Regions from separate parts of the Pleionea sp. WD8-19 genome, predicted to be linked through region 2. Evidence: predicted binding sites of a transcription regulator. Region 2 holds the regulator's gene; the other holds the start of a gene.
What was found. Region 2 encodes FliA, which starts transcription of late flagellar genes. Its sites were predicted from a motif close to CTAAAGTTNNNNNNNNNNCNGCCGATA; they were not measured.
Positions count from the first base shown of each region.

Region 1: a site for FliA is predicted at 2,445-2,471, ahead of ACTUJY_RS13805 (DUF5610 domain-containing protein). Genes of this name have one in related genera too.

Region 1 covers NZ_JBUZOU010000011.1:94,525-98,930, reverse strand. The annotation lists gene ACTUJY_RS13815 (isochorismatase family protein) at 1-32, shown strand, start outside; gene ACTUJY_RS13810 (GlxA family transcriptional regulator) at 13-990, shown strand; gene ACTUJY_RS13805 (DUF5610 domain-containing protein) at 1,151-2,407, opposite strand; gene ACTUJY_RS13800 (aspartyl protease family protein) at 2,854-4,002, opposite strand; gene ACTUJY_RS13795 (rhomboid family intramembrane serine protease) at 4,316-4,406, opposite strand, start outside.
Region 2 covers NZ_JBUZOU010000008.1:128,176-132,581, reverse strand. The annotation lists gene ACTUJY_RS11805 (chemotaxis protein CheA) at 1-741, opposite strand, end outside; gene ACTUJY_RS11800 (protein phosphatase CheZ) at 753-1,496, opposite strand; gene cheY (chemotaxis response regulator CheY) at 1,508-1,885, opposite strand; gene ACTUJY_RS11790 (RNA polymerase sigma factor FliA) at 1,985-2,704, opposite strand; gene ACTUJY_RS11785 (MinD/ParA family protein) at 2,803-3,627, opposite strand; gene flhF (flagellar biosynthesis protein FlhF) at 3,696-4,406, opposite strand, start outside.

The sequences.
Region 1 (4,406 bases), on a different contig from region 2:
CTGACGAGATCCATGAAAAGTTCAAAAACTGAATTAATCGATTGTTATTTTTTAATTTTACCCGGCTTTTTACCTCTGGATTTAGCCGGGCCTTTGCAAGTATTGCTTACCGCGAACAGTGAACGAAACGTGTACCGACTTCATTACATTGCTCCATTAGCCACGCCGTCTATGCAAGGTGGCTTGGTGGTAAACAATGTCGCACCATTACCTGAAAAACTACCAAAAGCCTGTCGATTAATCATTCCTGGAGTGAGCCAGACGCGTGTATTTTTAACGTCAAAAACAGGGAAACAAACGGTTCAATGGTTAAAACAACAAAAGCGCGTGCCTAACATTTCTTTGGCTACCGTCTGTTCCGGTGCGTTGATAGCGGCAAAAGCTGGCTGGTTGGTCGATAAGATGTGTACAACACATCACGATTTAGTGGACTCTTTAAAGCAATTGGAACCTTCGGCTTCTGTTGTTGATAACCGTTTATTTGTAAAAGACGGCTGTGTTTGGACCAGCGCAGGGATCAGCTCTGGTATCGATTTGATGTTGGCTTTTTTGCAACAAGATACTGATGCTGCATTTACTGCTCGAGTTGCCCGCGAAATGGTCATTTATTTTCGGCGCAGTGGTGATGACCCTCAGCTGAGCCCTTGGTTTTCCGGTCGTAACCATTTGGATGATCGCGTACATCGGGTTCAGGATTTAATTTGTCATTCACCAGAAGTCAATTATTCGATTGAAGAGTTGGCCTCTCAAGTTCATATGAGTCCAAGAAATTTAACGCGCCAATTTCGAAGAATTACCGAACTCACGATTCAAGAGTATCGTGAGAAAATAAAAATCAGTCACGCGGAAAAATTGCTAACCGATACCCAAACGAAAGTTGAACTTGTCGCCGAAGCCAGCGGCTTTCAATCGGCTCGAAGCTTTCGCCGATCCTGGCTCCGTTATCACAAGGAATCTCCGACTCAATATCGAAAGCGTGTTTCTAACTAAATGCCATCTCAACAATGCCTTTTGCCGCTTATGCCGCGTTGCTGACGTTTTTCCTGTGCTTATTGATCGCAGGTAAACTCCGCTCTTTTCAACGTCTGTACCATGTGTCAATAACACCGTTCAATTTTTGAGAGTGCTTCTATTAACCGCTTTTTCCGATTTAAGCAACTTCGGCTTGTGACTCTCGACGGTTAAATAAAGATTCAACCAAAGAGCGCAAGTTGTTTCTGAATTGTTCTTGTTGATGAGCTGCAACGTGTTGCTCATCGGACGGTTGGTTATTAGGTTCTACATTTAGCAAGTTAAGGCCCGAAGTTATATCATCAATAAGCTTAAGCGGTTCGCTGAACTTTTCGGCGTTGTCCAGCAAGGTATTAACCTGACCCAGAAAATCACCCAAGCTTGTAATCGCATTTTGCACCGGCTGATCACTGTTCGACTGATAAGCTGCAATAGCACTTACACTGGTGATCTGTTGCAAGTGCAGATCCATCCTGGAAAGCTCATCTGAATCGAAGTTTAATTCAGTCGCTGCTTTAAACGCCTGGTCCAGATTTCCGCTGTAAAAATCCTGCGCTATGTCATCAACGTCGGAGAGTAAATTGTTTATGGCTTGCAACTCGTCTTCGTCCAGTTCGCCACTCACATTGAGAATAAAAGACCCGGACGAAGACAACTGCTGACCGGCCTGCAAAGAGCTGGCGTTGTTCGACTGATGAAAGGATACGGATTGACTGGCTTGTAAATCTCTGGCGATTTCAATGGTTACGCGGTCTCCGTCTTGCGTGGTGAGATTTAATGAAAAACTTCGGCTTTGTGAAAAGCTTCCGGCTACATCCAGTTGAGTCAGGCGACTGCTGATTTGATCGGTTTGATTAATAGTCTCTCTGAGCTCATCAATACCGCTGGTCACTCTTTGGTACGTATCGTTAATTTCGCCCTCCAGCGTTGGTGTGAGCAGTCCCAGTCCTGTAATAATGTCTTTGGCTTCATTAAAACCTTTTTCAAAGCCAGCCAAAGCTTGGTCGAGTCGGTTATTCAATTCTTTTTGCGAAACGCCGTTGGCTTTGTCTGTTGCCAGCCGTTGTTGAATAAAATCCAGAATATTCGCTGCCGCTTGTTCTGAAGTGATTTTCTCGACCGGCTGAATCGTATAGTTACTCGCTTGTACCGGAGGCTGAACTGCTTGGCTTTGGTTAGGGTTAGATAAAGGGCCTTGAGCGAGCCGTTGGTAGGCTTTTTCGAGAATGCTATTAAACACCTCAAAGCTGTCTCGCGGTTGCCTATTGGGTTGTAAACCGTTCGCTGACGGTAGTGCTTGGCTCGATGGTTTGTTCCCATTTCTGAATATGCCATTAAATGGGCCACGTTCACCAGGTTCCGAAAAAGGAAGTAGGTTTGAGAGGTGATTTAACATGGGACTCGACCTGTAAAAAAGTATCCATTTAGTTTTAAATCGGCCTGAAACATGACGACTTTAGGCTCAATGGAGAAAACACGTTCGATATCTCAAATTTTCACGCATTGGCGTAGCATAAAGACTGTATCTTTTTGATTTTATGGGGAAAGCTTGTGGTTTCAATTAATCAAGCAAAGCGTTTTCTGTTTTTATTCCCCACCTTAAAATAGACTAATATTACAGTATTTATTCGAACGTTTTTGTGCGGGAGACAATATGAACAGTTACGTTATTGGTGTGATCGCAATTGTCGTTCTTATCGCAATTGTGGCGCTTGGCTTCGCTCGGCAAAAAAAGGATGAAGATGAAAAAGAGAAGCGATGAAGGCCTGCTAGGTAGAGTTGTTTATAGCCGTAACTTACCGTTGTATGGCGTATCATGCTGTTGCTGAGCTCGACAAAACATCAAAGATTAGAATAACCGATAATATGCTCTGCTTTGAGAGTAAAGCATTTCAGATCGCGTTGAATACAAACTCGATGACTTCCCAAAGTAGAGGATAAGTCGTTGTAATGAGCTAAAGTCAGTGTGTCTGCTGGTTTATTATTAATAGAAGTAATCAAGTCGCCTACCTGTATATTTACGTGGCTCGCCGGAAGATCTGGGAAAACATATCGTACGACAAATTCACCGCTTTGAATTTTTCGAAGTTCCAGTCCCAGTAAGTTGTAGTCTGTATGAAATGGTTTTTGAGGGATTAAATAGAAAGCGCTCTTTTGATAATCGATAACGGTTTTAAACTGATTCAATAAGGCATTTCCAATGATCCACATTTCATCTTCATCGTTTCCGGGAATTAAATTGACTTTCACATTGTTAAGCTTTATGTCTCCAAGCGTCAAAGAGGGTAAGGTAACGCGTTCGTGCACCGTCATTCCACTGAGGCCAAAGTCGGCCGCGCGTACACGAGTAGAGTGAACTTTGACGTTATTGTTGTCTGTGTAGGCACTGCTGATTTTTAAATAGTGACGGCTGCCCGTGTCAATAATAAACTCCGTTTTAACGCTGTGGTTGTTATTAAAAGCAAGCTCGCCATCAATACTAATTTTGCTAAAAAAGCTATTGAGCGGATACGATTTAGCATTGGCTTCGGGAATATAGTGTTTACTTGAGAGCGCAATGCTGTTTTGGTTGTGGTCGAACTCCCAGGTAAAGTGTTTTAACATGTCGTGACCTATGACACCATCAAATACGGCTTCATCTTCTCGAAGAAAATATTGAGAAGTCGTTATGGGTATATAGGCGGCTTTCATGTTGTCAAAAGCCACACCGCCGAGATCAATGCGCTTAATATCGACTTGATAGGCTTGGCTCTTTTCTTGGTCACCCCAGCCACCCATCGATAAATGAAATCCTGGCTGTAAGTTAAGCTTTCGTACTTTTGGTGAATCCATCAGTACAAGAAAACGAGCACCAGTATCTAAAAGAAACAGCAATTCTTCGCCATTGACTTTTGCATAAATGTAAGGCTTTTCACCCAGGAACACTGATTTTAGGTGTATTCTTTTTTCATTTTCAAATATGGGTTGTGCATTGGAGTTAATTTGCATCATTCGGATAGAGTTTATGGTTTTGCAGCCATCGATGAATAACAATACAACGAGGATTGATATTAGTGTAATAATGATTTTTTTTAACATGGATGAAGGAAGGTCATGAATTTCAGTCCATATTAAACGATAGAATGTGAAACAAATGTGAAATTTTTGTCTTAAGTGAAAACGATGTTTGATTTGCAAAGTTCATTCAGGTTTTTAGGTATCCGCTCGGCTGATGATTGTATAGCTTGATTAATCGCTCTAAAATATTCAACGCACACCCGATTCGAAACAACCATTGCGGTCGACTTTGACGAGTCAGCAAGGGTTAACTTTTCTTCCAGGTTTTTAACTGTTCGCGTGCTGCTTTACCATGAGGTGATTCACCGTAATAATTTGCCAGGTAATTAAGTTCTATG
Region 2 (4,406 bases):
AGCCGGTACAGGTTTGGCTTCTGCTGGAGGTTCTGCTTTTTTGGACGGTGAAGGTTCTACGGCCTTCGGTTTTGCGGCAGGACTTCCGTGCAACTCGTCGAGCAAAGCTTCGAACTCTTCATCGGTAATCTCGTCGTTGCTCGAAGCAGCAGTTGAAGTATCTGACTGTGCGGGTTTAGCTTCATTTTCTGTTTGTTTTGGCGCCTCTTGTTCGGCTCCAGCTTTACCATGAATTTGATCGAGCAACGCCTCAAACTCATCATCCGTAATTTCATCACCCGCAGCCTCACTCGTCGGCTCCGTTACCTGAGGTTCAGGTTCTGCTGCAGGTGGCGCGGCGGCACTGCCATCATCGGGCTTGGCAAAAATCTCCAACTGCTGCAAAAAACTTTGCGGTGCAGGTGAAGGCTCATCACCCGCTTTCACTTCATCGAACATGGAGTTGACGTAATCCAACGCCTGTAACACTGCGTCCATCAATTCTGGTTCGGCAACCCGCCCCCCGTTTCGAAGTATGTCGAATATATTTTCAGTTACGTGGCACACTTCGACCATTGCCGTTAAATTCAAAAAGCCGGCACCACCTTTTACCGTGTGGAATCCACGAAATATCGCATTAAGCAGATCCATGTCTTCGGGGTTGTTTTCCAACGTCACCAATTGCTCAGACAAAGTCTCCAGTATTTCACTGGCTTCGATTAAAAAATCCTGTAAGATTTCTTCATCGGCATCAATTGCCATTGGCAACTCCTCTAGAATCCCAAGCTGGAAAGAAGATCGTCCACATCGTCCTGATTGGTCAATACGTCTTCTCTGTTTTTATCAATTATCGGACCTTCGGCGCCTTCCACTTTTGTCGGTTCAGCTTGAGCTTTACGATATTCGTCTGCACTACCAAACATTTTAATCAGTGCGACCAGATTATCTTCTACCTCTTGTACCAGCGTAATAACACGGCGAATCACTTGCCCGGTTAAGTCTTGATAATCTTGAGCAACCATCACATCGGTCAGTTTGGTATTGAGTTCTGCTGAATCTTCAGAAACCTTTTTAAGGAAATCTTCAACACGAGCAGCCAATTTGCGAAACTCACCCGGCTTTAACTCTCGCCGATAGAGTCGCTCCCAATCATCGTGTAATTCGTTTGCCAGGTTTTGAATATTTTGCGAAATAGGAATGCAGGCTTCCACCGAATCCATGGTTTTATTGGCTGCGTTTTCAGTGGTTTCGATTACGTAGTTAAGACGCTCTTTAGCATCGGGAATATCGTGCGCCGCGAGCCCGGCGATTTTGTTGTCGAGTTGAAAATTTGCCAAAGCTTCGTGTAATTGACGCGTTAATTTACCCACTTCTGCAAACAGGCTCGCTTCTCGTATTTGTGAAAGACCATCAATAGCCTCTCTTGCATTATCGTAGTCTCCTTTCTCCAAGCATTGAATCAGTTTTCGTGCTTTCTCCAAGGTAACATCGGCCATCAATTTGTCATGAGTCTCCATCAGCTGCTCCGCTAGTTACCTTCGATTCGCTCGAAAATTTTGTCAATTTTCTCTTTAAGCGTGCCCGCAGTGAATGGTTTAACTATGTAACCGTTAACCCCTGCTTGAGCTGCTTCCACAATTTGTTCACGCTTAGCTTCGGCGGTAACCATAAGCACTGGAAGATCTTTTAAATTGGGATCAGCACGAACATTTTTTAACAGATCGATGCCCTGCATTCCTGGCATGTTCCAATCGGTGACGAGAAAGTCGAAATCCCCAGTTTGTAACATGGGCAACGCAGTCTGGCCGTCATCCGCTTCTTGGGTATTTGTAAACCCCAAGTCACGAAGCAGGTTTTTTACAATCCGCCTCATAGTCGAAAAGTCGTCAACTATGAGAATTTTCATATTTTTGTCCAAGGAAGACCTCCCCTCTCATCTTTTCACTTAGCGGCTTTCGACTTGTTTAGCTCCACTACTCTCCAAGATAAAGTTAGTCAAAATTATCTATTTACGCCAATCTCTTAATCGGCTTTGTAACCTTATCATTGCCTGGCTATTGATCTGGCTGATGCGCGATTCACTGACCCCCATAACTTCGCCGATTTCCTTTAAGTTCAGTTCTTCATCATAGTAAAGTGCTAAAACCAGACGTTCACGCTCCGGTAAGCTGCTTATCGCAGAAGCCAAACAATCACGAAAATCTCTTGACTGTAATCCTTCATAGGGATTTTCAGATTGAGATGAAGCAGAAAGACCTTCACTGAAATGATCTTCAGACAACCCTAAATCTTCAAAGTCGAGTATGTGGCCGTTAGCGGACTCCATGAGCATAATGCGGTAATCTTCCAACTCTATTTCCAGTGCAGCAGCAACTTCGGTGTCACGAGCATCACGCCCGGTACTCTGTTCAATTTCCGCAATTTTCTGGGCGATCAACCGTGTATTTCGATGAACCGAACGTGGTACCCAGTCGCCACGACGAATTTCGTCGATCATTGCCCCTCGAATTCGGATACCGGCAAACGTTTCGAAGCTAGCGCCTTTGGTCGCGTCAAAATTATTGGCCGCTTCCAATAGGCCTATCATTCCAGCTTGCATTAAGTCTTCTACTTGCACACTCGAAGGGAGACGAGACATTAAATGATGGGCAATACGTTTCACCAAAGGCGCATAACGCTCGGTAATGTCCTGTTGATTAGCACCGATTTTTTTATAGGTGTCAATGCCTGTCACTTAACCCACCTGATTGTATTTTCGTGGTGAAAAAGCTGCTGAGTGAATCCTACAGCTGACGGTTCATTTTTTCATTTTATCTTTTCAAATTAGACCATGGCATCTTGATGCACCAGCCGCTCCATAAAAAACTCAATGTGTCCGCTGGCATTCATGGGAATCGGCCAATCTTCCACCTTTTTTGCCAACGAGCGAAGCGCGACCGATGCCGGTGATCGCGGAAACAGCTCAATCAAGGCTTTTTGTTTTTTGATCGCTTTCCTAACATTTTCATCAAAAGGTACAGAGCCAACGTAATCCAACATGACATCCAGAAATCGGTCGGTCACCTTACTCAACTTATTGAATATTTCGCGCCCTTCTTGCGGTGTTCGAACCATATTAGCAACAATTCGAAAGCGATCCAGCTGGTGATCGCGATTTAACACCTTCATTAACGCGTAAGCATCTGTAATCGATGTCGGCTCATCGCATACAACAACCAATATATCTTGCGCTGCTCGAGTAAATGAAATGACGTTGTCAGAAATTCCGGCGGCGGTATCCACTAATAGATAATCGAGATTTTGACCGATGTCGCTGAATGCACGAATGATCCCAGCATGCTCTACTGCGCTCAACTCGGCCATTTTTTGAGTACCGGAAGACGCGGGAATAACCTGAATACCGGATGGCCCACGCAACACAATGTCTCTTAATTCACATTCACCATTTAAAACGTGTTTAATATTTCGATTTACCTTGAGCCCAAGCATAACATCCACATTCGCCAACCCAAGGTCGGCATCGAGCAGCATAACTCGCCTGCCCAAGCTGCTTAAGTGAATGGCGAGGTTTACCGATACATTCGTTTTCCCAACACCACCTTTTCCACCAGTAATGGCTATTACTTTTACGGGTTTACTCGATGTCATTAATCTGAGTCCTGCCGCCTGATCGTTACACTGACGTGTTGAAGTGCTACCGGATAGGCCAAACATCATTAACTTCCTGTAGCTTTATGTGGCTCCGCTTGTTGATGACGATGCCGGGCGAGCCAAACCATTTTTGAAACCAGATGGTGCGCCCGTGCAACACGAATATCTTCCGGCACACGCTGACCATCGGTGGTGTAAAGCACCATCAATTCATTTTCTATTATAGTCGATATAATTTCACCCAAACTGACCGCTTCATCCAACTTAGTTAACAAGCAGCCTTGTAAGTGAAACGGCTTGAACAGTCGAATTGCATCCTGCAACACTCGCAGCTGCGCGGTCGCGGACAGTACCAGGTAATGTTTTATTGTAATGTTGTCGTTAGCGAGACATTGCATTTGTTGACTCATACGTTCGTCACGTTGGCTCATACCCGCAGTATCGATTAATATCAAACGACGATCGGAAAGCTGAAACAATGTTTCACGTAATTGTTTTTCGTCATCCACCACTCGAACAGGAATTTGTAAAATACGGCCGAACGTTCGGATTTGTTCATGAGCCGCTATGCGAAAATTATCAGTGGTGACCAACGCAACACTGTCACGGCCGTGCTTTAAAACCTGTCGAGCAGCGAGCTTGGCAATGGTTGTCGTTTTACCGACTCCTGTAGGGCCCACCAGTGCAACCACACCACCGTTTTCAAGTATATCGTTATCGCCTACCTGAATACGCTTCGACAATAATGCCAATGCTTTTTGCCAAGCGCATTCGTA